Regions from separate parts of the Tenacibaculum sp. Bg11-29 genome, predicted to be linked through region 1. Evidence: riboswitches for the same ligand, from Rfam matches in the RefSeq annotation. Region 1 holds a riboswitch; the other holds the start of a gene.
The links. Region 1 has a riboswitch for cobalamin ahead of CXF68_RS16345 (TonB-dependent receptor domain-containing protein). Riboswitches for the same ligand answer to the same signal wherever they lie in the genome.
Positions count from the first base shown of each region.

Region 2: another riboswitch for cobalamin. It lies ahead of CXF68_RS15635 (TonB-dependent siderophore receptor); the one in region 1 lies ahead of CXF68_RS16345 (TonB-dependent receptor domain-containing protein).

Region 1 is NZ_PJBB01000003.1:3,610,855-3,627,478, forward strand. It holds gene CXF68_RS16340 (PepSY domain-containing protein) at 1-1,080, shown strand, start outside; cobalamin riboswitch at 1,382-1,590, shown strand; gene CXF68_RS16345 (TonB-dependent receptor domain-containing protein) at 1,705-3,903, shown strand; gene CXF68_RS16350 (ferredoxin) at 3,907-4,707, shown strand; gene cobA (uroporphyrinogen-III C-methyltransferase) at 4,710-6,254, shown strand; gene CXF68_RS16360 (sirohydrochlorin chelatase) at 6,259-7,191, shown strand; gene cobI (precorrin-2 C(20)-methyltransferase) at 7,188-7,898, shown strand; gene cobJ (precorrin-3B C(17)-methyltransferase) at 7,895-9,271, shown strand; gene bluB (5,6-dimethylbenzimidazole synthase) at 9,274-9,912, shown strand; gene cbiE (precorrin-6y C5,15-methyltransferase (decarboxylating) subunit CbiE) at 9,916-11,115, shown strand; gene cobM (precorrin-4 C(11)-methyltransferase) at 11,116-12,957, shown strand; gene CXF68_RS16390 (hypothetical protein) at 12,973-13,446, shown strand; gene CXF68_RS16395 (precorrin-6A/cobalt-precorrin-6A reductase) at 13,494-14,282, shown strand; gene cbiD (cobalt-precorrin-5B (C(1))-methyltransferase CbiD) at 14,273-15,358, shown strand; gene CXF68_RS16405 (hypothetical protein) at 15,355-16,071, shown strand; gene CXF68_RS16410 (AAA family ATPase) at 16,068-16,624, shown strand, end outside.
Region 2 is NZ_PJBB01000003.1:3,429,648-3,446,271, forward strand. It holds gene CXF68_RS15630 (YncE family protein) at 1-805, opposite strand, end outside; gene CXF68_RS15635 (TonB-dependent siderophore receptor) at 810-2,681, opposite strand; cobalamin riboswitch at 2,711-2,906, opposite strand; gene CXF68_RS15640 (ABC transporter substrate-binding protein) at 2,918-3,856, opposite strand; gene CXF68_RS15645 (bifunctional adenosylcobinamide kinase/adenosylcobinamide-phosphate guanylyltransferase) at 3,957-4,460, shown strand; gene cobT (nicotinate-nucleotide--dimethylbenzimidazole phosphoribosyltransferase) at 4,465-5,505, shown strand; gene CXF68_RS15655 (adenosylcobinamide-GDP ribazoletransferase) at 5,509-6,276, shown strand; gene cobC (alpha-ribazole phosphatase) at 6,261-6,788, shown strand; gene CXF68_RS15665 (ABC transporter substrate-binding protein) at 6,793-7,911, shown strand; gene CXF68_RS15670 (hypothetical protein) at 7,976-8,590, shown strand; gene CXF68_RS15675 (hypothetical protein) at 9,068-9,976, shown strand; gene CXF68_RS15680 (serine hydrolase) at 10,183-11,238, shown strand; partial or broken gene CXF68_RS21045 (IS110 family transposase) at 11,368-11,589, opposite strand; gene CXF68_RS15690 (AraC family transcriptional regulator) at 11,963-13,093, shown strand; gene CXF68_RS15695 (TonB-dependent receptor) at 13,203-15,611, shown strand; gene CXF68_RS15700 (DUF4249 domain-containing protein) at 15,733-16,452, shown strand; gene CXF68_RS15705 (hypothetical protein) at 16,460-16,624, shown strand, end outside.

The sequences.
Region 1 (16,624 bases):
ATAGCCGAGGTTACTATTATTAATGAAGTAGATCAATGGATTCCAAAATCTAGATTTAGGAAACATTTACCTGTTTATAAAGTAAAGTTTACAAACCGAGAAAACACATGGGTACATGTATCTTCTCTTACTGGTGAGGTTTTAAATATTACAACTTCTGATGATCGGTTTTGGGCTTGGGTTGGTGCCATACCGCATTGGATTTATTTAAAAGACATACGTATACATCGTTATTTTTGGAAACAACTTATTTTATGGTTGGCTGCATTAGGTTTACTAATGACGCTTACCGGAATTGTTACAGGGTTAATACGCTATAAGAAGAAACCCAAAGCGAATTTTAAAAGGTTTAAAAATAAATGGTATAACCTGCATTATTATTTTGGTTTAGGTTTTGGCTTGTTTATTTGCACCTGGGTATTTAGTGGTTTTATGAGTATGACTCCTTTTAATTGGGTGCCTAGCTCCTCTTTAAACCAACAGGATAAAAGTATTTGGCAAGGGCAAAATTTTACACTAAAAAGTATTACGAATAAAGATTGGACTAATTTTAAAGAGATAGCCTCTAAATCAAAATTTAAAGAGATCCATTTTTCTTTATTTAATGATAATATCTTTTTTGAAAAATTCAACCAAAATACGATTGAAAATCATTGCATAACAAATAGTGATTATAATACCTCAAACGAGCAATACATTGCTAAAATAAACGAATTTAATACCAAAGAAAAAGTAACGGAATTAGTGGTACTTAACGACTATGATGCCTATTATTATGATCGAAAAAATATAAAAACATTACCTGTTATTAAAATTATTACCAATAAGAGCAACTACTATTATATTAATCCGAAAACCAATACGGTACTCCTTAAATCTGCTCCGAAAAACAGAACAGAAAGATGGTTATATCATGGTTTACATAGTTTAGATTTTTCGTTTCTTTCAAAAAACCGTCCGTTATGGGATATTATCATGATTTTCTTACTTACAGGCGGAACAATTACTTGTATTACTGCCACAGGTTTGGGAATTAAATTTATAAAACGAAAAACTAGAAAACATCTAAAAAACAAATAAATTAAAGTAGTTAGAGATCAGTAATTAAATGTATATCATTAAGCAACTGTTTTTAAACAGGGTAATACAACTCTTGTTGTCAGTTCGAGCATTCCTGAAATAAAAAGACAGTTTGCTTGAAAGTAGCAAACGAAGTTTCGAGAACTATTAACCCCTAAAAAATAGGTTTCGACTGCGCTCAACCAGACATTACTCATGGTATTCCAATTAAAATATTTATAATAACACGACCTAAACATGCTCTAAATACAAGAGAAAAACTCATTTTAGAAACCATCTTTTAATTCCAATAATTATATCTACATTTGTGTCGTTATATGGTTTCTTATTTCTTTAGTAAAATTTAGAATTATAGAATTAAAAGGGAATTTGGTGTAAATCCAAAACTGTTCCCGCAACTGTAAAGCTTGTAAAAGGCTTCATTAAAAAAAACCACTGTAGTAATTACTATGGGAAGGTAAATGAAAGCTAAGCTAAGTCAGGAGACCTGCCAATATTACAATAATTTATAATAGTAACTCTCGGGTAAAGAGTTAGAAAATTATGGTTTTTCATACTTTTCTTTCCTTGCCTGCTTAATTTCATTTTTAAATGCAAAAATTGATTTTATGCAGTCTATGGATCATGTGTTTTTCACTATCCATATTCGCACAAAACACCACAATTAAAGGTAAAGTAACTGATAACGAAACTCAGTTAACAATTTCAAATGTACGCGTAACAGCGAACAAAATTATTAAAGGAACAACCAATGAAAATGGTGATTTTTCTATAGCACCAGATAAATTACCTGTAAGATTAACTTTTTCTTTACAAGGCTACCGACCTAAAACAATTGTTGTTAAAAAAAACACTTCTAATTTAAATATTGCTTTAGAAAAACAATTTACAGCGCTTTCTGAAATTGTAATAAACTCTAAAAATGATAAAAAATTAGGCGTTCAAAAAGTTTCTAAAATATCTTTACAATTAAGACCTATAAACAGTGCACACGATTTTTTAAAAACAGTGCCTGGTTTATTTATTGCACAACATGCTGGTGGTGGAAAAGCAGAACAAATATTTCTTAGAGGTTTTGATAATGACCACGGAACTGATTTTGCTGTTTTGGTAGATGATATTGGTATTAATTTAAGTTCTCATGCACACGGACAAGGATATGCCGATTTGCATTTTTTAATTCCTGAAACTGTTCAAACGGCTGATTATTATAAAGGTCCGCATGAAACTTCATTAGGTAACTTTGCGGTTTCTGGTGCTGCCAAATTCACATCAAAAGAAACATTGCATCGCAATACTGTTAAATTAGAATACGGTCAGTACGACTTTGTAAGAGCTTTAGCAATGGTTTCACTTATAGATAAGAATAAAGAAAGTGCCTACATCGCTATTGAAGGAACTTATAACAATAGTTTTTTTGAAAGTAATCAAAACCTTAGAAGGCTAAATACTTTTGCAAAATATACGGTTGCGCTTTCTAATAAACATAAATTAAAAACGTCAATTTCTACTTTTCATAGCGACTGGAATGCTTCTGGACAAATACCACTTCGCGCTGTTAAAAGCGGACTTATAAATAGGTTTGGTGCTATTGATGATAAGGAAGGTGGTGATACTAAAAGAATTCATTTTAATGTACAATTAAGTTCTCGCCTTTCAGAGAGCACCCAACTTACCAATCAATTGTATTATGTTTCTAACAAATACAACTTATTTTCAAATTTTTCTTTTTATCAAAACAATCCTGTTAATGGTGACATGATTCACCAACAGGAAGATCGTAAAACATATACCTATAAAGGTAATATTTCAATAAAAAACATACTACAAATACCTAATAGCACCACCACTTTTGGTTGGTCGGTTGAACACAACAATAACAATATTGGTTTAAATAATGCTGTTGGACGCACATTAGCAACTCCTATAAATGAGTTTGATATTAAGGAAACAAATGTTGCATTATTTTTAAAAGAACGAATTCAAATAACAAATAAGCTAACAGCTTTAGCGGGTATTAGAGCCGATTATTTTAATTTTAATGTAACCGAATTAGTACCAATACCTAGTGAAGGAAATACGACTGCTTTAAGAATAAGTCCGAAATTTAGTTTGTTTTACGATGCTACTAAAAACATTCAATTTTATGCAAAAGCGAGTACTGGTTTTCACTCAAACTACGCAAATGCAGCTGTAAAAAATAAAGATATTAATCCTTTACCAAAAGCTGTTGGATATGATATTGGTACCGAATTTAAAATTGGGAAAAACTTTGTTGGTAATCTTGCTGGTTTTTATTTACAGAGTGATGCTGAATTTGTTTTTAGTGCTGATGGTTTTGAATTTGAAAATAAAGGAAGATCAAGACGAATTGGTAGCGAGGCTTCTTTTAGATACCAACCACTACCCTATTTATGGTTAGATACCGATTTAAATTATAGTTTCGGAACGTTATTAGATGCTCCTAAAAGTGATAATAAAATTCCGAGTGCACCTCGTTTTACCTCAACTGGTGGGGCTACTTTACGCTTACAAAACGGAATTAATACTTCATTACGCTATCGTTATTTAGGAGAACGACCATTAATTGAAGATGAATCTGTAACTGCTCAAAATTATTTTATTACCGATTTAGTTATCAACTATACAAAACCAAAATATCAAATAGGTTTATCAATAGAAAATCTTTTTGATACCGCATGGAGAGAAGCGGTGTTTTATGATTCATCGCAACTACAAGGAGAAACACAACCTGTTGACGATATTCATTTTACACCAGGTACTCCTTTTTTAACAAAATTAAGTCTAACATATTTCTTTTAAATTATGGGTAAAAACATCGCCAATACAACACATACTTTTTTCTTCTGCGACGGAGGTTCTTGTCAAAAAGCAGGAGGCGAAAAAGTTGTTAGAGAAGCTAGAGCTTATTTAAGAAATAATGATCTTTGGGATACTACCCATACCATTAAAACGAGATGTAACGGACGATGTGAAGATGCCCCTACCTGTATTGTAAGCCCAGGAGAGTTTTGGTATAAAGAATTAACCCCCGAAAAAATAACGCATATTGTAAAAGGGCATTTAAATAATGAATGCCCTATAGAAACTGAATTATTATATAAAAAAGGATGGGATAAGCAAATTTCTAACAACGAAAGAGCGCCTATAACACCAAAGCCTTTTGAACTAAAAAATGATACAGAATTAGGTGCGTGTTTTATTACCAAAGGGTTTAGTTCAGATCAGTATTTATATCCGTTGTTCTTATACCTTAAAGAAAATCCAGATGGGGTAACTCTTACTATGACAAATCAAAATTCTATTGAGTTTAAAGACATTGAGACGTTAGAATATTCTAAAACACATACACTTGAATTATTTACTAAAACAACTTGTATTCCTTTAACTATTGCAGCTGTACCTAAAGATAATAAGGAGTTACAACAAGCTAAAATTTCGAGTACCGAGTATTTTTATAAAAAGGAATCGCAGCAAGTTGGTATTCGTTTTAAAAATAAATTTGGTGAAGTTTTAGGAAAAATAGCATTCGATTCTATAGCTAATAAAGGCTGGGAATATTGCAGAAAAATACAGTTAAAAAACGCAATTTTAAATTTAACATAACAATGAAAAAAAGTATTTCAATACTAGGTTTAGGTTGGTTAGGTTTACCATTAGCTTTAGAACTTCAAAAAAGTGGCTATACAGTTAATGGAAGTACTTCTAGTTTAGATAGGTTAACATCATTAGCTAAATATTCTTTTCATAATTGTAGAATAAGAATTGAAGCAGATACTATCATAGGAGATTGGGAATCTTTTATTCATGAAACAGCAACACTAATTATCAATTTTCCGCCAAAACGAATTGATACTATTGAAACAATACACCCGCTACAGATTAAACAAATTATAAAGCATACGCCAAAAACTACAAAAGTAATTTTTGTTAGCTCAACGTCTGTTTATCAAAATACCAATAGCCTTGTAAACGAAGCTATAAACTGTATTCCTGAAAAAGCTTCTGGCACTGCACTAATAGAAGCAGAACAATTATTGCAACAACATTTTGGCAGCAACTTAACTGTTTTACGTTTGGCTGGTTTAATTGGCCCTAAACGTCACCCCGGCAGGTTTTTGGCAAACAAAAAACAATTAAAAAACCCTAACGTTCCTGTTAACCTTATTCATCAAAAAGATGTTATTCGGTTAATAGCAACTATTATAAATAAAGATTGTTTTGGTGAAATTATTAACGGTTGTGCTGATGTGCATCCTAAAAGAAAAGATTTTTATGAGAATGCAGCCATTAAATTAAATATGCCTGCTCCTATTTTTGAAACTAGCGCTAAGGAAAGTTATAAAATAGTTGATAATTCTAAATCTAAATTAGTACTAAATTTCACCTATCAATTCTCAAATCCTGAATGGATATTTACAAAAGACTATTTACCTGAAATAGCAATTGTAGGTTGTGGACCAGGTAATAAAAATCTATTAACCTTAAAAGCTTTTCACGCTATTGAAAATGCTGATATTATTTTACATGATAATTTAATTTCAGATGAAATATTAGCGATTAATACACAGGCTGAACATATTTATGTAGGTAGAAAATACGGAGACAAAGAAGATCAAGAAACACGTCAGAATAACATCAACTCACTAATGAAAAAACATTGTGAGCTAGGGAATAAAGTTGTTCGCGTAAAATCTGGAGATCCATATATCTATGGAAGAGCCGCTGAAGAAGTTCGCTTTTTAAAACAGCATGATTTACCCTTTACTGTTGTTCCAGGAATTTCTGCCGCCTTAGCCGCTGCTAGTTCTGTAAACATTCCTATTACTGAGAGAAGACAATCGAACGCTATTTTAATTTGTACAGCACATACTGCCGATTATTCAACCGCACAGCTTAAAGGAATCGCAGAAATGCTAAACGCTGGTAACACACTAGCACTTTACATGGGGCTAAAAAGTTTAGATAAAATTATTCCTAAGCTAATAGAAGTATGTAAAAACACAAACATTCCTATCAATGCAATTTCTAATGTTTCTAGAGAAAACGAAGTGTTACTCTCATCAACATTAGGCGAGATAGAAAACGATATAAAAAAACAAGAGCTACAAATGCCTGTAGTATTTTTAATAGGAGTAAAACCAATTAATTAAAAGAATGAAAAAAGGAATTTTACTTTGCGGACATGGTAGTAGAACCAAAACAGGAACTGATTCTTTTAAAGAATTAGTTGCCATACTACAAGCTCGTTATACAGATTATGAAGTAGATTATGGATTTTTAGAATTTAACCATCCTGTTTATGAAGCTTCTATTGAGCGTATGTATCAAAAAGGAATTCGTGAAATTTATGCGTTACCTATCATTCTTTTTGCAGGTTCACATGCTAAGAATGATATTCCGTATGAAATGAATACCATACAAAGCTATTATAGTGATTTAACTATAAAAATGGGAAAACACCTTGGTGTGAATTCATTTTTATTAGAATTAGCACAAAAAAGAGTTTTGGAAGAAGAAAGTAAACATACACCGATGGATAGAAAAGAGGTGTGCTTAATGGTTGTAGGTAGAGGAACAACCGATACTGACGCCAACTCTGATGTTCATAAATTAGCTTGTATGTTAGGTGAAGGTATGGGCTTTGGCTTTACAACAGTATCCTACAGTGGTACCGCCTACCCTACTGTTACTAAAAGTTTAGAACTTACAAGTAAAATGGAATTTAAACGTACGATTGCAATTCCTTTTTTCTTTTTTACAGGTATTCTGTTAGAACGTATTTATAATGAGATTAGAACATTTAGTGCTACTTCTCCTCATGAATATGTGTATACCAAAGCCTTTGGTAGCGATGAGTTAATCTTAAAAGCTTTTGATGAGCGCTTAGATGAAACTATTAACGGTACGGCAAATATGAATTGTCAATTGTGTAAATACAGAAAACAAATTGTTGGTTTAGAATCGGAAGTAGGAAAAGAACAAATCGGTCACCATTTAGGTGTAAAAGGTGTTTTGTTTGAAGAAGATGAAAAAGTTGGTCAAAAAAACAGCGTATTTACTAAAATTAAAAAAGGTTTAGGAATATGATAAAAGGTACAATATACGGTGTTTCTTTAGGTCCTGGTGATCCTGATTTAATTACTTTAAAAGGGGTAAAAGCTTTACAGAACGCAGATAAAATATATTATCCTGGGTCTTTATTTAAAGATGGCAGAAAAGCTAGTTATTCACGCTCAATTTTAGATAACTATAATTTAGATTCACAAAAACTCGAAGGGTTTTATTTAAAAATGGATTTAGAGAGAGCGCAAGCAAAGGTTATTTATGAAACAACCTTTCAACAAATACTTTCTGATTATAACAAAGGATTATCTATAGCAATTGTTAGCGAAGGAGACATTAGTACGTTTAGCTCTTTTTCTTATCTGTTAGAAAAAATACAAACGCATAATTTAAGTATCAATTTAATTCCAGGTATTAGCTCTTACTTGCATTTAGCATCTGAAAGTAAAATACCATTGTGTTTACAAAACGAAAAAGTAGTCGTAATTCCTCGCATACAAACCAAAGAAGAACTAGAAGAGGCTATTGCTAATTTCGACACTGTAGTATTAATGAAAATTATATCGGTTGTTGACATAATTACCGCTGTAATCGATACTCAAAAACATAACGTTACTTATGCCGAACGCTTAGGAACGAATCAACAATTTATAACGAATAACTGGAGTACTGCCAGTATAAGAGAAACACCTTATTTTTCTCTTATGATTATTAAAAAAATAAACAAATGAAAATAACCGTAGCAGGCTTAGGTCCTGGAGATATCAATTATATGTTGCCCGTAGTTAAAAATGCTTTAGAAAAAGCAGATGTAGTTATTGGTTACGATTATTATTTTCAATTTGGAGCATCACTTTTTAAAGAAGATGCTGAACTTATTTCAATGCCTTTAGGTAAAGAAGAAGCAAGAGCACATAAAGCTGTTGAAAAAGCGAAAGAAGATAAATATGTAGTAGTTATTGGCTCTGGAGATGCCAGTATTTATGCCATGGCAGCGATTGTTTATGAAGTGGTATCTAAAGGAAATGATGATGCTATTGAATTAGAAACACTTCCTGGTGTTTCTGCTTTTTTAGCTGCTGGTAGTAAGTTAGGTGCACCGTTAGGTCATGATTTTTGCTGTATTTCATTGTCTGATTTAATGACGCCTTGGAACAAAATTGAGCAAAGAATTAAAGCTGCTGCAATGGGAGATTTTGTAACCAGTTTATACAACCCAAAAAGTAAAAAAAGACATTGGCAGTTAGGTAGATTGCAGAAAATATTTTTAACAGAACGCTCACCTGCTACCCCAGTTGCGATTATAAGACATGTAACACGACCAGAAGAAGAACTTAAAATTACCACTTTAGGAGAATTTAACCCTGAAGATGTAGATATGTTTTGTTTGGTTATGATTGGAAACTCGCAAACCTATCGTTTTAAAGATTATTTGGTTACTCCTAGAGGTTATTTAAATAGAAAACCACATACAGGTAAAGAAATTCAACAAGAAAGCTTTAGAATTGTTACCGATCATATTAAAGAAATTCCTTTTTCTATTGCTGATAAATGGGCAGTAACGAGAGTTATACATACTACAGGAATTTTAGAAGATTTTAATCATTATTCAGCAACACCGAGTGCTATTGAAAACTGGCATACACATCTTAAAAATGGTGGAGAAATTGTTACTGATGTTACCATGGTAAAAGCAGGAATCACAAAAGCTTTTATAAAAGAATATGGAAATCAAATTCACTGTTTATTAAATGATGATGAAGCACAAGCGCTAGCTAAATCAGCAGATATTACCCGATCACAAGCTGGTATTAGAAAAGCTATTGAAAAATACCCGAATGCTTTATATGTAGTAGGAAATGCCCCTACTGCTTTATTCGAAATTGTTGACCAATTAAGAGACAATACTGCTTTTAAACCTGTTGGTATAATTGGAGTACCTGTTGGTTTTGTAAATGTTTTAGAATCAAAAGAACAATTATCACAAATTGCAACTACCGATTGGGTAATTATTGAAGGAAACAGAGGTGGTAGCAATGTTGCAGCAGCTATTACAAATGCAGCTTTTACATTACCTGAAGCTTCAACTTATTTTAAATCTTAAAAATGAACAAATTCACTCCAGAAAATATAGAAACCTTAGAGCAAATAATACTTGCGCGTAGAGATGTTAGAGGTAATCGTTTTATAAACACCCCTATTCTTCAAAAGGATTTAGATAAAATTCTATTTGCTGGAGTAAACGCACCTTCTGTTGGGTTTTCTCAACCTTGGGAATTTGTAGTTATTAAAGATTTAGACATTAGAAATAAAATAAAAGACAGTTTTTTTGAAGAGAATGAAAAAGCGAAAACTCTTTTTGAAGGAAAAAAAGCAGATGCCTACACGCAGTTAAAATTAGAAGGAATTGTGGAGTCTGCTTTAAACATCGCTGTTTTTTATAAACCAAGTGAACATCCTGTTTTAGGGCAAACTACGATGAAAGAAGCTGGTGTTTACTCAGTAGTATGCGCCATTCAAAATATGTGGTTAATGGCAAGAGCTTTAAACGTTGGTTTAGGTTGGGTAAGTATTTTAAATACGAACAAAGTTAAAACCATTTTAAATGCTCCTGAAAACAGACAGCTGATAGGTTATTTATGCTTAGGTCATGTAGATAAGTTTTATGAAAATCCAGAATTAGAACGTTTGCAATGGGAAAAGCGTAAAAATATAAACGATGTTGTAATTAAAGATTCTTATTAATAAATGAGATTAATAAAAAAACATATCGATTTTTATTTAATTGGAATTAGCAATCATCCTAGTCCGAAATTGAATGATGATGTCTTGAAATTAATTAAAGAAGCAACTGTTTTTTCTGGTGGAAAACGACATTATCAATTGGTAAAATCGTTCTTACCCGAAAACCATACTTGGATTGAAATTTCAGGTAAAATGGATGCGCTGATGAATCAGTATAAAAAAATTACTACTACCATTGTGGTTTTTGCCTCTGGTGATCCTTTTTTCTATGGTTTCGGAAATACGTTACAACGCTTATTACCCAATGCAAAATTAAGCGCTACTCCTTATTTTAATAGTATTCAACTGTTATGTCATAAAACACAAACAAACTACAATACATTAAAATCGGTATCTATACACGGCAGAGATTGGTCTGCCCTAGATGAAGCACTAATTAAAAGAAACGAATTAATTGGTGTATTAACCGATAACAAAAAAACACCTGCCGAAATTGCGAAACGTATGCTGCAATATGGTTTTGATAATTACTCAATAACCATTGGAGAAGCTTTAGACGGAGATAATGAACATATTGAGCAACTAGATTTAGTTTCTTGTTCTAACAAAACACACAATAATTTAAACTGTGTTTTATTAAAACAAACGTCACCTAAACATAAACCTTTTGGTATTCCTGATGCATCCTTTATTCCATTAACGAATAGAGCAAACATGATTACCAAAATGCCAATTCGATTAAGTACTATTAGTGCTTTAGAATTACAAAATAAAACAGTGCTTTGGGACGTAGGTGCTTGTACAGGATCTGTTGCTATTGAAGCAAAACAACATTTTCCGCATTTAAAAATCGTTGCCTTTGAAAAACGAACAGAATGCACTGATATTATTCAACAGAATACAGCACGTTTTTCTACTCCTGGTATTGACATTATTATTGATGATTTTTTTAATCTCAATTTAAATGATTTTGAAATTCCTGATGTTGTTTTTATTGGTGGTCATGGTGGTCGCTTAAAAGAACTACTCCATTTAATACATCAACTAAACCCAGCAGTACGATTCGTTACCAACGCTGTAAGAGAAAACAGCTCTAAAATATTTACAGAAGAACTTACAAAATTGAATTACATCATTAATACTAGTGTTATTCAAGTAAACCAACATAATAAAATTAGCATTCACACAGCTGAACAAAAATAAATGAGAAAAATAGCCATCATAGCAGTAACTGAAAAAGGAATAGAAAAAGCCCTTATTATTCAGAAAGAATTTCCAAAATCATTAGTCATAACTACTTTACAATCTAGTAATGAAAATGTATCAACTATTACGTCTATTTCAGACTATTTAGCTGATAATTTCATGAAACTTGATGGTATTTGTTTTGTGACAGCCTTGGGTATTTGCGTACGCTTAATTGCACCATATATTCAAGATAAAAATACCGATCCTGCAGTAATTTCTGTTGATGATTTAGGTTTAAATGTACAATCTGTATTAAGCGGACATAAAGGTGGAGCGAATGATTTCGCATCAAAAACGGCGAGTGTATTAGGAGCAAAAGCTATAATATCTACGGCAAGTGATGTGCAAAATATTTGGGCTTTAGATACCCTTGGAAATCAATTTGATTGGCAAACAGAAAGTTCAGTGCCTACAAATAAAATAATGGCGTTGTTTGTTAATAACAAACCAACAGCATTACTTTTAGATATTAAAGATAAAGGGACACAGCATTTAGAAAAAACGGTTCCTAGTTTTGTAACTGTTTTTTATAATGAAAAAGATATTGATTATACGCAATTCCAATTATTTATTGCGGTAAGTTATAAAGTTTACGAAGCAAAAATTCCTAGTTTATTTTTAATTCCCAAAGTACTATCTGTTGGTTCTGGATGTTCTAAGCAATTAGATTTCGAGCTATTTCAAGAAACATTCAAATTAAAATTAGCTGCTGAGGGGTTACACTTTTCTGCCATTAAAAACTTTGGTTCTATTGATATTAAAGCAGCACAGCAAGCCTATTTAGATTTTAGTGAGACTAACAATATTCCTTTCAGCACATTTACTTCTGATACCATAAATACTATTTCAATACCAAACCCGAGTGCAATGGTGCAATCTAAAATTGGTGTTAATGGTGTTTCAGAATCTTGTGCAATACTACTTTCTGGAAACAATGATTTACTTGTTGAAAAACAGAAAATTCATTTAGATAACAGTGAAAAATTTACTTTTTCTGTTGCTTTAAACGCAGAAGCGGTACGTAAAACAGCCATTGCAATTATTGGTGCAGGGCCTGGTGATGAGGAATTAATAACCGTAAAAGGAAAACAATATTTAGAAGAAGCTGATTGCGTGTTATATGCAGGAAGCTTAATTCCTGAAGAAATGACTAATTGGTGTAAGCCAGGAGCGGTAGTTAGAAACTCGGCAATGATGACTTTAGAGGAGCAAGTTTCTTTAATGCAAGAACATTATAAAAAAGGAAATGCTATTGTTCGTTTACAATGTGGAGATCCTTCTTTATATGGTGCTATTCAAGAACAAATGACCATTTTTGATGAATTAGAAATGGATTATTTTATTATTCCTGGAATTTCTTCATTTAGTGCAGCAGCAGCAGTATTAAAATCGGAATTTACCATACCAGAAGTAGTACAATCTATTGTGTTAACTCGTGGTGAAGGAAAAACACCAATGCCTTCAAAAGAAAGTATTTCTGCTTTTGCTGCAACAAATTCAACCATGTGTATTTTTTTAAGTGTTGCTATTGCTAAAAAAGTAGAAGCGCAACTATTAGAACATTTTGATGCAGATACTCCCGTAGCTGTTATGTATCGAATTTCTTGGAAAGATGAAGAAATATTTCAAGGAAAATTAGAAAACCTAGCACAAATTGTAAAAGAGAGTAAAAAAACAAGAACGGTATTAATTGTAGTAGGTCATGCTATTGGAGCTCGTAAAAACAGATCGCAATTATACAATCCTGAATGGAAACACATTTTTAGAACCAATAAGAAATTTGTAGTTACAGAGTAGTTTTGCGCGTTGAAAATGAATAAAACCTTAAAAAATATATTAATAGGATTTACGGTTATAACAGGAATTGGAATTATTGGCTATTTAGCACTTGTTGCGCTAGTTTGGTATCAATTCAATATTGGCTGTGGAATTGACGATGGACCATTTAAAGCAGTGATTGTTGCCCAAATTGAAATAACAAAAAGTGCTAAAGAATTTGATTTATCTGATAATGGAATATTAATGTTAGAAAATAGAAATGATACTCTTTCTCCTATATTGACTTTGATTGAAAAAGGAAAAGTTAAATGGACTTTGGATATGAATACCAAAAATACAAAAGGGTACGAATCAACCAACATATGGAGAATTAGTAATATATCAGTCGAAAAGAAAACTGACCCAATAAAACTGTTCTTTACTGGTCATTGGACTTATGGAGCTGAGCATGGTTCAATAGAAATTGATAGAGAAGATGGAGATAATAAATTCTGTTTAAGTTGGTAACTTAAAAAAGAATAGGCCTAATTAATTAAACATAATAAAAAAGAAAAATGATACTTGTATTTGGAGGAACAACAGAAGGTAGAAAAGTAGCAAAATTGCTACAAGAAAAATCGATGCCTTTTGTGTATTCAACAAAAACAAATATTCCTTTTGAAGAAAACAAGATTGCCAGCTACAGGTATGGCGCTTTAAATGAGAAACAGTTAGAAAATTATCTGATAAAAAACGAGGTAAAACTGATTATTAATGCCTCGCACCCTTTTGCCGAAATATTGCATAATACTATCGCAAGGGTGGCTGAAAGTTTGCAAATACCTGTAATACGATTTGGTAGAAAATTATTATCAAAAACAATTCATCCGTTAGTATCTTATGTAAATACTTATGATGATGCTTCTAAATTATTTAAGGAAACCCATATACTTTTAGCATTAACAGGTGTGCAATCTATTAAGGGACTAAAACAATGGTGGCAAAAAAACACTACCTATTTTAGAATACTTAACAGACCTGAATCTTTAGCTATTGCAAGAGAGAGTAATTTCCCTGAAGAACAATTAATTTTAGGATTGCCTTCTGCTGATTTAAAAAAAGAGATTGAGTTAATTAAAGCAAAATCAATCAATATTATTTTAACTAAAGAAACAGGAAACAGTGGTTTTTTAAGTACAAAAATAGAAGCGGCATTAAAAACGGATACACAAATCATCATCATCACACAACCAGAAATTCCATCTTACTTTCAACCAGTATTTAATGTAGTTGAGTTAGAAAATTTACTTACTAGCATATATAGTTCATTATCAATAACTAATAACGCTACAAAATGGGATTAAGAAAAGTACCTAAAGGCCCTTTAAGAGACGGATTTACAACCGGTACGTCTGCCACAGCTGCTGCAAAATCAGGATTGATGGCGATAATCCATCAAAAAGAAATAGCTTCAGTAAGTGTGCACCTCCCTATTGATAAAGTATTAGAAATTCCTGTGCATCATTGTGAATTTACAGAAAATACCGCTAAATCTTCAGTAATTAAAGATGCAGGTGATGATCCTGATGTAACAAACGGAGCCGAAATTGGATGTATTTTAAAACTAACACAAGAAAAAGAAATTCAATTTATTGCAGGCGAAGGTGTTGGCACTGTTACGCTTAAAGGATTGGAACTAGCTATTGGAGAACCTGCTATTAATCCTGTTCCTAGAAAAATGATAACCAGTGCCATTCAAAAATTATTGCATGATTATGATTTAGAATGTGGTGTATCTGTAACAGTATATGTTACGAATGGTAAAAAGTTAGCAAAACGTACACTTAATGAACGCGTAGGTATCATGAATGGTTTATCTATTTTAGGTACAAGCGGTATTGTAAAACCTTATTCATCTTCGTCATATATAGCAAGTATAGAGCAAGGTATTGACGTTGCTGTTGCAAATAACATTAATGAATTAGTAATTAATTCGGGTGCTAGAAGTGAAAAATATTTATCCGATAAATTTAGTCATTTACCTGAATATGCTTTTATTCATTATGGAAATTGGATTGGTGAAACACTTATTAAAATAAATAAATCTCCCATTAAAAAAGTAAGCATTGGTATTATGCTTGGTAAAGCGGTAAAGTTAGCTGGCGGAATTACAGATACGCATAGTTGTGTATCTAGCTGGAACAAAGATTTTGTAGTTGAATTAGCAAATCAAGTTGGATTTTACGATGCCGATAAAATAAAAGAATTAAACATGGCTGGACGATTGATTGAATTGTTTGAGTTTGAACAAAACTCACCCTTTTTTCAATTGTTATTAGAACACTGTTATCAACATACACATTCAAAAATTAAACAGGTAATACTAGATATTTACCTTATTCATAAAAACGGAACACTTATTAAATTTATTAAAAAATGACTTTAACTTCTTTAATTAGGCCCTTAATGGCTGGTATTTTACATTCTTTTGAACCTGATCATGTTACAGCTGTTTCAGTATTAGCTACAGAAAATGCGATCAATAAAAAAAAGGTCAACTTTAAATCTGTTTTTAAAGCATCTCAATGGGCTTTTGGTCATTCAGTAACGCTATTGCTTTTTGGTGGTGTAGCATTGTTATTTAAAAGCATGGCAACATTATTTATAAATGATATTTCCTTTTACGCAGAACTAGCTGTAGGACCTATTATGATTTGGTTAGGAGTTGTAGCTATTAAAAGAAATCATGCTATTAATGAAATGGTAAATGATCATAAAAAAATTGAAGCTCATGAACATGACCTTTCAAACCCAATACATTTACATGGAACCAAGGGAGAAGAAATAGCAGTAAACCCAATGAATAAATCTTTTTGGATTGGTATGTTACACGGTTTAGCAGGAACAGGTGGTGCATTAACATCTGCTTTAGTTTTAAGTAGTACCACGGTAGCTGATGCTATTCTAATTTTAGCAGTAGAATCATTAGGTATTATTGTAGCAATGGGTGTTTATAGCTATGTTTTAATTTATGTAATGAGTCGATTTTTAGAACGAAACTTAGCTATTTTTAAATGGATGAATGGTATTGCAGGAATAGCTTCTGTTATTATTGGAATTGTTTGGTTATATAATAGTGTTCCTCAATTATGATACAAGATAAAAAACATCTCAATTTTCCTTTTTCAGCTATTGTTGGTCAAGATAATTTTAAGCTAGCGCTTATTTTAAATTTGGTTGATCCACTTATTGGTGGCGTACTTGCTATTGGAGATAAAGGTACAGGAAAAACTACTTTAATTCGGTCGGTAGCCAACTTAATGAGCAAGCAGCAAAATTCGTCTTTCGTAAATTTACCTATTGGTGTTTCTGAAGACAGAATTTTAGGTAGTATTGATTTAGAACAATTGATAAATACTAAAAAAGAAGTCGTTAATCTTGGTTTAATGGCACAGGCTCACGAAGGTATTTTATATGTAGATGAAATTAACTTATTACAAGATTATCTTACAGATATACTATTAGATGCTGCTGCCTCTGGTAACTATTATTTAGAAAGAGAAGGTGTTTCACATTATTTTAAAAGTCGTTTTTGTTTAGTTGGTTCTATGAACCCAGAAGAAGGAAATTTACGTCCTCAGTTAAAAGATCGTTTTGGTTTAAGTGTTACTATAAAAACACCTACTGAGGTTAAAATTCGCCAGCA
Region 2 (16,624 bases), 180 kb from region 1:
AATTGTAATAAATTATATTATTATCAAATACCATTAAAGAAGGATGTTCTCCGTCTTTAAACTCCATTTTCGTTACTGAATTATCATTTAAATCAATTTTAGAAATAGATGCAAGGGTTTCATCTTTTGTCCAAGCAGCTTTACCTTCAGATAAAACAACTAAATTTCCTGAATTGTTAAAAAACATTTCATCTGGTTTATCATTAACGATAATCTCTTGTACATCATCTGTTAAAATATCTATTACAGAAATAACATTGTTACTTCCATTACCTCCTTTATGAGAAACATATAATTTTCCATTTTTTTCTAAAATTCTCTCTGGACCTGTAGAAATAGTTATTTTTTTTATGAAACTATAACTATTCATATCAAAAACAGCTACAAAACCTTCTGTTGTTCCCCAGTTTGTTACATAACCTTTATCGTTAGAAACAACCATATATCTAGGAGTTTCTAAGTTAGAAGTTATCTCTCCCTTTTTTGTAAAAGAATACCTATCAACTGCTGTAATTGTATTTTGATTATCTACAATAATATAAGCACTATCATCATCAAAAGCAATTGACTGTAAAAATGTTCCTAACTCACTATTATTAACTTTTTTATATATTAAATTTTCGTTAGTAGTAAGATCATTAGATACATAAGAAATTGAACCAGTACTTCCACTACCTTCACCACTTATTAAAATACCTTTGTCGTAATCTCCTTTTGGTAAATCTGGTGTATTATCATCGCTACAAGAAGTAAATATAATAGCCCCTAATACTAGTATAAGCGTAAATAATTTATTAATTTTCATTGTTTTAAAATTTATAGTTTATGTTAATATTAAAATTTCTATTTGGCATTGGTCTTCTTGGTTGTGTTATATATAACTTATTAAACACATTATTTACCTTAAAACCAATTGATAACTGTTTTTGATGTTGTTTTAAAATTTTAAAATCCCCACCTATATTAGAAACGAAAAAATGAGGTATTACAAAATCTTTAGAATTACTTTCTGTTGTATATGTCATTCCTGTAAATACTTGCTGAAAAAACAAACCAAACCTTTTATATGAATAACTTAAATTTCCGTTTAAAAGATGCTTAGGTACAAAAATTAAAAAAGTGTCTGTTCTTTTATTTTTAGCTTCTGTATAACTATAATTAAAATTAAAATCGACAAAATTTTTATCAAAATTATTGCTGTAAGAAAAAACAAACTCTACTCCTTTGTTATTTACATTAGATAAGTTTATTGGCGACCAAACTCCTGGTTTATCAGGATTTCCATTTGGTGTCCAAACTATTTTATTTTTCGCTGAAATATAAAACACACCTAAATCGGCTTTTATTTTACTGTTTTTAAAACCAATACCTAGCTCTCCTTGCATAGCTGTTTCAGCTACAAGGTTTAAGTTTCCTTGCCCAGGCCAGTATAAATCGTTGTAAGTGGGTACTCTATAATTTTTAGAACTATTTAACCTTACATTAAAGTTCTTAAACGTGTTAGCTTTAAGTCCAAAGGCAAAACTATACGGAACATTATAATCTGAATTAAAATCTTTTCTAATTTTTGCATCAAAAAAAACTTTATTATAAATATTCTGATGATATATTATCGATTGAGAAAACTGTTTTCTATTTTTCTCTTGTATCATATCTGTTTTACCAAAGATTGTTTCATATTCAGAATACGATGTTACTTTAGCTTTTATAGAAGGTATTTTATAACCTAATGTATAATTAATTAAGTAACGTTTCGATTTACCAAAACTATAATCTTCTACGTTTTTATTATCAAAATACTGATACTCCTGTGTTAAAAAAGCTAATTTTAATTCATGATTAAGAATTTCTTTTTTATAATTATATATAACTAAATTTCTGTTATTAAAATCTTTATACTTATCATTTGCTGACCTCGGATTTGGTAATTCTCCTGATAACGAACGTTTTCCTGAATAGTTCGTACTATAAAATTTTAGCTGTGATTTATTAGAAAACTTATAAGCAAAACCTACATTTAAACTTAAATTATCATAAGCTCCATTTGCATTTTTAAGTTTTGTACCTAATAATTTATAATTATTTTCTGATTCATTATAAGAAATTCCAAATTTTAAAGACAACTTTTCGTTAGATAGGTTAAACTTATACAAACTATTGTATGTACTAAAACTACCAGCATTTGCTACAACTTGGTGTTTTATAGTTTCTTTAGGTTTAAAATTTAAATAATCATTTAAATGTACCGTACCTCCTATTGCTCCAGAACCGTACTCTATACTTCCACCACCACTTCTTACATCTATAGCATCAACTAGGTTAACTGTTAAAGAATTAAACCCTGTTTGACCGTTGTTTACCGAATTTATATTAATTCCATTCCAAATAACTGCGGTATTAGAAGCGCTTGTTCCTCTAAAACTTGCAGTACTCGTTCCGCCTGCTCCGTATTCTCTAAGATATATTGGTGAATTAAATCGTAATAAAGAGCTAAACGACTTTATGTTTCTTGTTATTACAGAATCACTTAACCTATGTATTTTGTAACCGTTAGAGTTCTTTACTAACTTTTTATCAGCTAAAACAATAACTTCTTCTAAAACACTCATTTTAGACTTCTCTTGAGCGAAAGAGAAAAGAGTAACAGTAAAAAATATTGTAAAAAGTGTGTATTTCTTCATAATATATTAAAACCCTTATCCCGAAAGTTTGAATTATTTAATATTTAGGCAGGTCTCCTGGCTTGCGTCTTGTAATTGGCCTTCCCATTTATAAATAAACAGTGACTTAAAGAATAATTACAAGCTTAGTAGCTTACAGTTGCGGGAACAGCTTTGGTATTTAACCAAATTCCCTTTTAATTTGATGCTATTTTAAACATCAAAACCCAAATTTTTTGCAAACTTATGCTATTTTATTAAGAATCTAGCATCAATAAATCATTATAGTTAGAAAACTTAGCAGTAAGCTCTTCTGATACCGAAAAATAATTCGGATGAATCATTGCAGCTAAACACGCTATTCCGTCAACTAAGGTACTTGCAGACGATTGCGTAAACATGGCAAAATCAGCAATAAAGACTTGTTTGTTTTTTACAGCGCGTAAAGAACTCCATTCTGGTTTTTCTTCTAAGAAATGCATGTCTTCCATTGTCCTCTCAATACCATAACCACATGGCGCTATAATTAAAATTTCAGGATTGTATTTTACAATTTTATCCCAAGAAATAACAATACTATCTCCTGATGGATGCGCTAATAAATCAATACCACCTGCATAGCCTATTTGATGAGGAATCCAATGTCCACAGTTAAATAGCGGATCTATCCATTCTAATAACATTAAACTTTTAGATTGTATTCTGTTAGCCCTTTGCGTATCTACAATAGTATAAATACGCTCTTTAAGTTTTTTAACATAATTAATACCTACTGTTTCTTTACCCATCGCTTTTGCAATAGTTAAAGCATTGTCAAAAACATCCTCTAAAGAATTTGGTGTTATTGATATTAACTCAGGAACCTTATTTAACTTATAGGCAGATTTTGCAACCGATTCTGTATCTATCTGGCAAACATCACATACATCTTGTGTAAAAATAATATCTGGTGCGATGCTTTCTAAAACAGGTTCATCTACATAATATAGTGTACCGCCTTCTGCTTTAGTTTTAGAAAAAATAGTATTTATTTCTTCACTCGTTAACGTTTGTCCCTCTAATTTGTAACGCACGGCAACCTGTTTTTCTTTAAGTGCAATTGCAGGACATTCAAAAGTAATACCTTCTAAATATTCTTGTAACCCCATATCATAAATCATTTGGGTTACAGCTGGCATAAATGAAGAAACTTTCATAAAAATAGATTTTAAGCGGCTAAATTACATAGTTCTCTAGTATTATTCTCTTTTTCTAAAAAATCTTTACAATCTTTGCTTTCAATTTATTTCTTTACACATGATATATTATATTACTGGCGGAGAACGCTCTGGAAAGAGTGGTTACGCTCAACAATTAGCAGAGTCACTATCTAATACTCCTTATTACTTAGCAACTTCAAGAATTTGGGATGCTGATTTTAAAAAACGAGTGGATAGACATATTTCTGATAGAGATGAACGTTGGACAACTATTGAGGAAGAAAAAAATATAAGTACTGTAATTCCTAAAAACACCACGGTAGTTATTGATTGTGTTACATTATGGCTTACTAATTTTTATGTAGATACTAAAAATAATGTAGAAGAAAGTTTACGTTTAGCTACCCAAGAAATAGATAAATTGATTGAAATAGACGCTACTATTATTATTATTTCTAATGAAATAGGAATGGGTTTACATGCCGATACTAAAATTGGCAGAAAATTTACCGAACTACAAGGTTGGGTAAATCAATACATTGCAAAAAAAGCTGATAAAGCTACTTTTATGGTATCTGGATTACCATTAACTTTAAAATAAAATCATGTATCCTACTAATATAACACCAATTTCAACTACGCTAAAAGAAGCGCTAAAAGATAAGATTGATTTTAAAACAAAACCTTTGGGTGCTTTAGGTGTTTTAGAAACGATTGCGTTACAAATTGGGCAAATTCAAAATACCCTCACTCCTATTTTATCAAAACCTAGTATTGTTGTTTTTGCTGGCGATCATGGTATTGTAAATTCAAAACCAGTTAGTCCTTATCCACAAGAGGTAACCCAACAAATGGTATTAAATTTTTTGAATAACGGAGCTGCTATTAACGTATTTTGTAATCAAAATAATATTGATTTAACCATTGTAGATGCAGGCGTTAACGCCAATTTTGAAGAAAATGATAATTTAATACATGCTAAAATAGCAAAAGGCACAAAAGATTATAGTATTACACAAGCCATGACAACAAATGATTGTTTGTTAGCTTTAAATAAAGGGAAACAAATAGTTACTAAATTATTTAAAGAAGGTACAAATACCATTGGTTTTGGCGAAATGGGAATTGGTAACACTTCATCTGCTGCTTTATTAATGAGTTATTTTACCAATACACCTATTGAAGATTGTGTTGGTAAAGGAACTGGTTTAAATGATGATGGCGTTACTAAAAAAGGACAAATTCTTAGAGGTGTACTAGATTTACATGAAAAAAATATTCAAAATTCGATGGATGCTTTAACAGCTTTTGGTGGTTTTGAAATTGTAATGATGTGCGGAGCCATGTTAGAAGCTGCATCTTTAAAAATGACCATTTTAATTGATGGTTTTATTGTTACTGCCGCGTTATTAGCTGCCCAAGCCATCAATAAAAACATTGTAGATTATTGCTTATTCTGCCATACTTCTGGTGAGCAAGGTCATGAACAAATGTTGTCTTTTTTAAATGCAAAACCATTACTAAATATAGGTTTACGATTAGGTGAAGGTACTGGTAGTGCCATTGCTTTTCCTATTGTAAAAGCTGCCGTTAGTTTTTTAAACGAAATGGCTACTTTTAAAAGCGCAAACGTATCTGAAGCTTAGTTTATGAAAAATCAAATTCATTATTTTTTAACAGCTGTTTTGTTTTTTACGAGAATACCTTGCCCAAAATGGGTAAATCATTCTCCTGAAATTTTAAATAAAAGTAGCCGCTATTTCTCATTAGTAGGTATACTTGTTGGTACAATATCAGCAATTGTTTATACTGGCGCTTCTTTCCTTTTTAATCCCAGTATTGCTATTGTACTTAGCATTGTTGCTTCGGTATGGACAACGGGTGCCTTTCATGAAGATGGTTTTGCTGATGTGTGTGATGGCTTTGGTGGTGGTTGGACTAAAGAAAAGATTCTAATGATAATGAAAGATTCTCGATTAGGAACTTATGGTGTTGTAGGAATCATTTCAATGTTAGCTATAAAGTTTTTAAGCCTACACGAATTAAACAACGTATTAAAAAATATTCCTTTACTACTTATATCAGGGCATGCAATTAGTCGATTTATCGCTACCGTTTTATTATACACGCACGAATATGTTAGAGATGCTGATACTGCTAAAGTGAAGCCTACAACTAAAAAAATGAGTACAAAAGCACTTATTATCTCGGGCTTTTTTGGAATGCTACCTTTGTTATTTTTTAAAGACATTAGCGTATTCTTAGTTTTAATTCCGTTGTTTTTAACATATTTATATATGTCACGCCTATTCAAAAAATGGATTGGAGGGCAAACAGGAGATTGCGCTGGAGCATTACAACAAGTTAGTGAAGTTGTTTTTTATTTATCAATACTTGCCCTATGGAAATTATTTTAGTTAGACATACAACTCCGAATATTGAAAAAGGTATTTGCTACGGACAGGCCGATCTTGGTGTTGTTGATACTTTTACAGAAGAAATTAAACCGATATTAAAAACGATTAAAGTTAATGATGCTAATACCGCTTATTATTCAAGTCCGTTACAACGTTGTAAACTCTTAGCTGAAAAACTTTCTGACACTATTATTTTTGATGATCGTTTAAAAGAACTCGATTTTGGTGATTGGGAGCTGCAAAAATGGGACGATATTAACAAACCTGAATTGGATGTTTGGATGAATGATTTTGTAAACGTTACTGTTACTAATGGAGAGTCTTATATCGATTTACATACCAGAACTGTTCAGTTTTTAAACGAGCTTAAACCCCTGAAAAAAAAGCAAGTTGTTATTGTTACCCATGCTGGTGTTATTAGAAGTTTGTGGGCATATATAAACAAAACACCTTTAGATAAGTCTTTCGATTTAAAACTAAATTACGGGGCTATCATAAAATTTACACTATAAAAAAATGAAACATTTTATATTACTTATTATAATCTCTCTGTTTTTAATTCAATGTAAAAACAGTGAAAATAAAAATATAACAACAATTGTTGATACCCTTAGCCCTATTAAATACGCAAAGGGTTTTGATATTATTACTAAAAATGGTGAGAAAAAATTAATCATCAAAAAAGTATTTCAAAACTCTAAAAAGCAATTTGAATTTACATTAACTAATAAAACGAACATTGCTAAAAACGAAATTAAAGTTCCTGTAAACGAATTGGTTGTTACAAGTACCACACACATACCAATGTTAGAACTTTTAAATAGTGAAGATAAATTAGTTGGTTTTCCGCACACAAAATATATTTCATCTAAAAGAACCAGAAAAAGGATTGAAGAAAACAAAATAGTAGAACTTGGATCGGAACAAAGCATGAATACCGAAATTTTAATGGGTTTACAGCCCGAGTTAGTAATTGGTTTTTCATTACACCCAAACAGCAAACTATACGAAAACATAAAAAAAGCTGCGATTCCTGTTATATTTAATGGTGATTGGCTAGAGGAAACGCCTTTAGGAAGAGCGGAATGGATTAAACTTTTTGGCGTACTTCTAAACAAAGAAAAAGAAGCTGATAGCATTTTTAAAAGTATTGAAAAAAACTATATAGAAGCTACTAAAATAGCTAAAAGCACTACAAAAAAACCTGCTACTGTTATATCTGGTAGTATGTTTAAAGATATTTGGAATGTACCTGCCGGTGAAAGTTTTATGGCTACTTATTTAAAAGATGCTAACCTTAATTATTTATGGAAAGAAACAAAAGGAACTGGTAGCTTACAGTTAAGTTTCGAGAGTGTTTTAGATAAAGGAAAAAGCGCTGATTATTGGATTGGTTGCGGTTTGTACGAAACTAAAGAGCAATTAAAAAGTGCTAACAAACTTTATAAGGAGTTTGATGCTTTAAATAATGGGAACATATATACTATGGGAACAAAAAAAGGAGCTACTGGCGGACTTTTATTTTTTGAATTGGCTCCTATTAGGCCCGATTTAGTATTAAAAGATTTTATTAAAATTACACATCCTAAATTGTTACCAAATTATGAGTTAACCTTTTTTGAGAAGATGAAGTAGTTTTAATCTAAGCGTATTTACTTTTCATTAATATTTAATATTCTTAAAATACATTGTTAATTATATGAAAAAAACACTCTTCTATCCAATAATATTAATAATAATTTTATGGAATTGCTCTGATAAAAAAGATTTAAAGCAAACTGAATTTGTTATTGGAAACAATGAAAAAGTAGAATTTTTAAATGAAATATTATCTGATACCATAAATTTAAAATTATTATCAAGCCAGAAAATAATGATTTCAGATTTTAACTTCCTTCCTAAATTACCACACTCTATTTTAAACGACAATGAATTTAAAAGGGTTAGTTATATTAAATATTTATCACATCATTTAAAGGAAAAAGACACTGTTTTTATAAAAAAACAAATAAAGCAAAATAAAACATTCGATTTAAAAATTTTATCAAAATATAATTACCAAATATTAAACACCTCTAAATTATTTAAAAATGGCGTTTCAGTTGATTCTTTATCAACTATTGCTTTAAATAAGCAGATATATACTAAGGAGTTATACAATGAACCATATATTCTAATTGACAAACCTATTTTTAATAAAGAAATGAACAGAGTCTGTTTGAGTCTAAATAGACCAAATTCTGGAGAATACTTTGTTTTTATTAAAAAAAATAGAAAATGGCAAAAGGAAGTTATTGCGCAATGGTCTGAATAAGCAAAAGGAAACCAATTAAAATATTTATATAACTATTCTTAAATATCAAAACTTTATTTAAGTAACACATTAATACTATTGTTTAAACCAACAACTATATTTAATATTATAATATTTTTGTACAGTTTTTTCTATACTATTAAAAACTGTACAAATTTTCTTATTAATTATAAAGATGTTACAGATTGGTCTAAAAAGGTTTATCAATTTTAATATATTTAGTATCGATAAAGGCGCTCAAAATTTCCTTTTATACCAATCGCCTCTTAAAATCTTTTTTTTATGTGTAGAATTAAACGTCTATTAAACGTTTAATTCTACACATATCCTATTTATCTCTAAAACATTTACTTGCTTCCCCCCTCCCCTTTAAAACAAAGAGTTGCAAACATTATTTTGCATGTTTAAAATTCAGTAATTATTATCATAAACTCTATCAAATTTCATTAAATTTGTTTTAAAACATAATAGAAATATATGTACTGGTACATATATCCCGTTGTTGGCAAACATATGACGAAAGACATTCTCTACATATTAATTAGCCTTTTGATTTTAAGTTGTTCATCGCAAAAAAACACACAAGGAAAATCTTATACTGAAAAGGAATTAGAAAAATCTATTCTTGTTGGAGATTTTCTATTTGTTGGAAAAACAGATAATGACTCAATACCTAAAAAGAAAGTTATTAAAAAAGATGAACCTAAATTTAACCCGAATATTAATAAAGATTCTTTATTTAAAATTGTTATAAAAAAAGTTCATCCAACTAAAGTAGAAGGATTAACAAAAGCATTTAATGAAGGAAACAATCAAGAAAGGGAATTTTTATTGATGATACTTTCTATGAATAAAAGTAGTAAAGAAGAACAAATAAACAACCTAAAAGCAAACGAGAGTAATATAAAAACACTTATCAAAGAATATTCTGTATTAGTTCCCGATAGCCTTATTGTCTATATTGAGTTTAATCCGAAAGATATTGTTTTCAATACAGACAAAAGTATAGACTTACGAATTTACTCAAATCGGAAAAACAAAAATGGCGGAATTGACCAAAAATTCAGAGAATCAAATTTACCGTATAATTCAGAAGTTTTATTGGAACAAATAAACACTTTGGGCTGGAATAAAAAGACTTTAATGAATATTAAAAATTTACTTGACAATGCTAATTGTAACTCAATTAAAAACGGAAATATAACTACAGTTGGTTTTGCAAGAAGCGGAATGGGAAAATATTCATATAAGTTCTTTAAAAACGATTTGAGTAAAGAAGAACAATCTGAATATAATGATGGTTGTTTATATGTTTATTATGAGAGAAATATTGTTTTAGAATTTGGAGGTGGTGCAATTGGACAACAATGTTTTGAAAAAGAATAAAATACGATTTGCTAACACCGTGTATAATTAATGGCTAGTTATCGCCTATTTATGAAAACCCTCGCGGATTTTCTATTCAGTTTTTATTTACTAAATTATGTGTTTGAAAACGCCACTAATCATACACAACAACGTTAGCAAATATTAAAATCAACATTTCGGTAACATTAATAAACATTGCCAGACTTATAGGAAAACAATAATATATGAAGATAATCTTTAGTGTAATAATTTTATTAATATCAGATCAACTTGCGTTTGGGCAATCCCGAGAGAAAAAAATTGATTCAATTTGTCAGGCTATCCATAATAAAAATCCAAAAGTCGGAATGAGTTTAGGGTTTATAGACAATGGAAAGGAGTATTTCTTCAATTATGGAAGAATCAGTCAGGAAGGTGATTTCAAAGTGGACGAAAATACAGTTTATGAAATCGGTTCTATTACAAAATTGTTGACTGCTAACTTAGTAGCACAAGCCCAAGGCGAAGGGAAATTGAAAATTGACGACTTTATAGGTAACTACTTACCGAAAGAATACATATTGTCCGAAAAAATAAAAGGTAAACTTAAAATTTCCGATTTAGCTTCCCATCAATCAGGTCTGCCGGATTTTGATTTTGGTAAACTTATAAAATTGAATCCTAAACAGCCTTTAGACATAAGCAAAGAGGCTATTCATTTCATCGTCAACGACAGTACGAAATTATCAAATTATGGTAATTATAGATACTCAAATATAAGCTATGTTTTAATGGGCATTATGTTAGAAAATATCTACTCAAAAAGTTTTGACAAATTGGTAAAGGAAAAAATACTTGTTCCTTCAAAAATGAATAATACTTTGACAACGGATTTCAATGTTAAGAACAAAGTTGTTGGACACGATATAAATGGAGTACAGCAAGATTATTTTGTTTGGAATTCATTATTTGCACCAGCAGGTTTGCTAAAGTCGAACACATTTGATATGACAAAATTGTTAAAAACACTTTTGTCAAATAAAGGAAAAATTGGAAAAGCAACTTCAGTAACAGAAAAAACGTTCTATAAAAACACCCAAATGGAAATAGGTTTCGGACAAGAAATAGAACGAAACGGAAATGACACTTTCTTTTATAAAGCAGGTGACACGTTTTCTTGTTCCTCGATTTTTGCTTACGACAAGAAATCAAATTGGGGAATAGTGATAATGATAAACCACAAAAATTCCGATTTGATAAGAGAGTTAATTAATACGATTTATGAACAAGCATTAGAATAAAAAACATTTGCTAACAAAGAACTGAGGTAGAAAACAAATCTTTTCTTCATTAATTTTATGCAATATTATTCTAGATTCAAAATGCTACTACTTGGTATTTTGAGCTTTTATTTTTTTAATAAACACTACTTATTTTGACAAAACGGAAACATATTTTTCATCATAAGGCAAACCTGATTTTTCGATTGTAAAACTTTGTTTTATTAGCTTATTTGAAGCTGCTATTAAGGCTAGTTTTTTACTCTTTCCTTTGTTTACAATACGCTCATAAATATCTCTACATGCTTTATTATGTTTGCATGCATTAAAGGAACATAAAAACAAGAGATTTCGTAACTTTTTATTACCAATACTTCTCCATATACATTAACCTTAATTCTCTCTTTTATTCTTTCTGATTTATAACTCTTAAATTTAATCTTTTTATTAAATTGCTAACTTAAGATGTATAAAAAACATAGGGCTTTTGTTTTAACTCCAAAGTTCTGTGTTTTTTTTATGAAGTCCACCAAATATAAAATTTGACACTTTCAATAAAAAGATAAATACAAAATATTATATTTGGCTAAGTGCCAAACCTGAAACGTAGTGCTTATCACCTGCCCTATGTTTCTTATAATAAACGTTGTACAGTATAAAAAAACAGTCCTCAACACAAACTTTATACATTAGAAAACTATGCAAATGAACGTTTCAAACATTGAAAAAAACTAAATTTTAATTAATGGATTTAATTTTAGATTTCTTTTTGGTGGGTGGCATCGTAATTATTGCAATAATTTTATTGCGACTATTAAGAATTAAATCTAAAGAACTACCTCAAAAAGTATTAATACTACTTTTTTTACTTCTGTTATTTGTAGCTATATACTTTTATGCTTTGTTACATAATATAAATTGGTTAATAAAACTCTGTTTTTTTCCAAATGATATAACAAAAATTACTTTAGGTCCTTTATTATTTCTATATGTAAAGTCTTTGTTTTTAAAAGAAGATAATTTGGTTAGGAATATGCTACCACAATTTATTCCTACTTTATTGTTTGCTTTCGGTATTACAATTCCAACGCTTCTATATACGAGTTTTAAAATTGATGTCTTTTCGTATGCATTAAAAGATTTTATATTCATTTTTTTTAGAATTGAAAGTTTCTATTTCATCCTATATTTGATTATTTCATTACAATTGTTATCAAAATATCAAAAATTAACCAAATACAAATATTCGAACTTGACGAAGTTTGATTTTAATTGGATAAAGATTATGCTTTTGTCCACATTGGGTATTATAAGTGTTGATTTAATCCTTAAAACATATGAGTCCTTTTTTGGTAATTTTCAATGGAATATCGACAATATTTCTGTATTAGCTATGATTGTTTTAGTTTCATATTTGGCATATTATGGTGTAAATCAATCTAAAGTATTATTACCAACCTTTTTGTTAGATAATGAAATTGAACCTGAAATTAATAAGAAAAAAAAGAAGACATTATCTTCTGATAAAAAAGAAGCGTTTGAAAATTTGAAAAACAAACTTGAACTTATTATAAAAACTGAACAGCCATATTTGGATGAAGATTTGACATTAGGAAAATTAGCAGAACAACTTTCTACAACAGACAAAAAACTGTCCACAATGTTAAATCAATACTTGAACACTACATTTTATGATTTAATAAATAAGTATCGTGTAGAAGCTGTAAAAGTCAAGATAAACTTGGATAGCTATAAAAATTATAACCTATTTGGAATTGCGTCCGAATGCGGTTTTAAATCAAGAACCAGTTTCAATAGAATTTTTAAAAAAGAAACTGGACTCTCACCTTCTGACTTCAAAAAAAGTATTTCTTAAAGTTATTCAATGTTTTTTTTAACATATAATAACGCACCAATGCTTCTATTGGTCAATCTAAATCATTATAAATTTATTGATTTGTGGTCAAATTCTAAATTTATTAAAAATGAATGAAAATCGCCAAATAAAAAGCTACCCATGTAGTTTATTTACTCTACTAACCTACTTTATATTTTTACTACTTAGCTCTCCAATAGTAGCACAAACAAAATTTACCTTGAGTGGCGTAATTTTGGACAAAGGCAGTGGAGAAACGCTTTTCGGTGCTTCCATTTTTTTAAAAGGTACAACAAATGGTGTGGTTACTAACGAATATGGTTTTTATTCAATCACAGCTCCAAAAGGAAATTATACATTAATCGTTTCCTATTTAGGATATGGAGAAATTATCAGAGAAATTCTACTTGATAGAAATCAGAAATTAGATTTTAAAATAATCGAATCTTCCACAAAACTGGACGAAGTAGTTCTTGCTGGAGAGGAAACAAAACACGTAAATCTCAGAAATCCTGAAATGAGCGTTTCTAAATTGAATATCAAAACGATTAAAAAAATGCCTGTGGTACTAGGAGAGGTTGATATTGTTAAGTCCATCCAAATGTTGCCTGGTGTAACTAGTAGCGCTGAGGGTACAAGTGGTTTTCATGTAAGAGGTGGTGCTGTAGACCAAAATTTGGTTTTGTTAGACGAGGCCATAATATATAATACTTCACACTTGTTAGGATATATTTCTGTATTCAATGCAGATGCTATTAAAGATATTAAACTATATAAAGGAGGGATTCCCGCACGTTTTGGAGGGAGAGTTTCTTCTGTTTTAGATGTTCGCCAAAAAGATGGAAATAGTGAACGGATAGCACTTACTGGTGGAATAGGATTAATTTCTAGTAGACTTGCCGTAGAGGGGCCATTATTTGGAGATAAAGGCTCATTTTTGATTGCAGGTAGAGGCTCGTACGCTACTTTGTTTTTAAAAGCAGCAAAATCCGATACTGATATTGGTTTTTACGATTTAAACCTTAAAACCAATTATAGTTTAGATGAAAATAACAAACTCTTTCTTTCAGGCTATTTTGGTAGGGATAAACTAGGCTTTGGAGATAATTTTGGAGTAGGCTATGGAAATACATCAGGAAACCTAAGATGGAATCATATTTTTAACAATAAGCTATTCTCAAACCTATCGCTGATTTATAGTAAATACGACTATAACATTGATTTTAATATTGGTGAATTTGAATGGGTTTCTTCAATAAATAACGTCAACTTAAAATACGACCTTAAATACTATTTGAGTAATGCGTTTAAATTAAACTTTGGAGCAAGTGGTATTTATTACGATTTTAATCCTGGACAGATTACGCCTACATCTGAAAGTTCTTCGATTAACCCTTTAAAATTTGATGATAAAAAAGCAATTGAAAGCGCTTTGTATATCAATGCTGAACATAAACTAACAGATAAGCTTACCGCTCAATATGGGTTAAGATACAGTATGTTTAATCGATTAGGAGGTCAAGAAATTACAAATTACACAAACAACCAGCCCGTAATTTACAACGATGCGTTGGGTGTTTATCAAAGTGGTACAGATATTGGGGTGACTTACCATGATAAAAATAAAAACATAAAAAGTTTTGGCAACCTAGAGCCCAGAGTATCATTAGCGTATCAGTTAAATGAATCATCTTCCGTAAAAATGCAATATACAAAGGCGGCTCAGTATGTTCATTTAATATCCAATACCAATGCAGTTTCGCCATTAGATGTATGGACACCAAGTGGAAAGTACATAAAACCACAAATATCAAACCAATTCGCTTTTGGCTATTTTAAAAATTTCAAAAAGAAATCATATTCACTAGAGGTTGAAGGATATTATAAAACGGTAGATAATAGATTAGACTATATAGACGGGTCAAACTTGATTACAAATACTATTGAAACAGAAGTTTTAAATGGAGAATCAAGAGCGTATGGTCTTGAATTATTACTGCGTAAAAATAAAGGTAAATTCACGGGGTGGTTCGCTTATACACTTTCAAAATCAGAACAAAAAACACTTGGAGGTACCGCAGGAGGCCCTGGAATCAATAATGGAAAATGGTATAATGCTTCTAATGACAGACCCCACGACTTTTCTCTAACAGGAAATTATCAATTAAATGATAAATGGAGTTTTGGTGCTAATTTCGTTTTCCAAACAGGCAGGCCTGTAACCTATCCAGATAGTCAATACGAATATGAAGAACTTTCAATAGCCAACTTCTCCAATAGAAATTCGAATAGATTGACAGCTTACCATAGACTGGATTTTTCTGCGACTTATAAGCCGAATAGAAAACTAAACAAAAAATGGAAAGGGGAATGGGTTTTTGGTATTTACAATATCTATAATCGTAAAAACGCAGCAGCAGTTTCTTTTGGGCAGAATTTAGAAACAAGTATAAACGAAGCAACTAGAACTTCTATATTCGGTATTATACCCTCAGTAACATATAACTTTAAATTTTAAGAAAATGAATAAATATTTAAGAATTGTAATATTCATTTCAGCTATACTAATTATAGCTTGTGAAGACGTTATAGACGTGAATTTACAAACAGTATCTCCCAGGCTAACAATTGAAGCCTCTTTGGATTGGGAAAAAGGAACTATAGGAAATGAACAAACCATTAAATTAAGCACTTCAATACCTTATTTTGATACAACATCAAATGCAAGTGTTAACAATGCTTCTGTTATTGTTATAAATAATAATAGTTTGGACAAATTTGTTTTTATAAACCAAAATAATGGGAAGTATACCAGTTCAAATTTTGTCCCTGTGCTTAACCAATCCTATACATTGGAAGTTATATATAATGAGGAACGTTACTCAGCTACAGAAACTTTAATACCAGTTGTGGATATAGCTGAAGTTATCCAATCTAATGAAGGAGGTTTTGATAATAATGCGCTAGATGTTAATGTTTTATTTGATGACCCGGTAGATGTAAATAATTATTACCTCCTTAAATTTAAAGAGCAAGGAGATTTATTACCAAGGCTATTTGATATTGATGATGAATTCAGGGACGGGAATAGAATTAAAGTATTTTATGAAAAAGATGAGGATTCAGATGAAGAGGAATTTGTTCCCGGTGATATTATATATATTGATTTTTTTGGTATCTCTAGAGATTATTTCAATTATATAAATTTACTTATTCTGCAATCAGAAGGTAATGGTGTTTTTGGACAAACTCCTGCCATCGTAAAAGGAAATTGTGTAAATATAGATAACGCTGGTAATTATGCTCATGGATACTTTAGATTAACCCAAGTAGTTCGTACAAGTTATACCTTTCAATAAGATAATTATGAAAAATAAAAATTGTTTAAAGTTAAAAATGAGACTCAATCTTTTTATGATTAGAACTATTGTTTTATGCTTAATTCTTTTATCAACAATTAGAATAAATGCACAAGAAGAAAGGGTAGATAGAAATAATATTACCACTCCTAAACCCCAGTTGACACTCCAT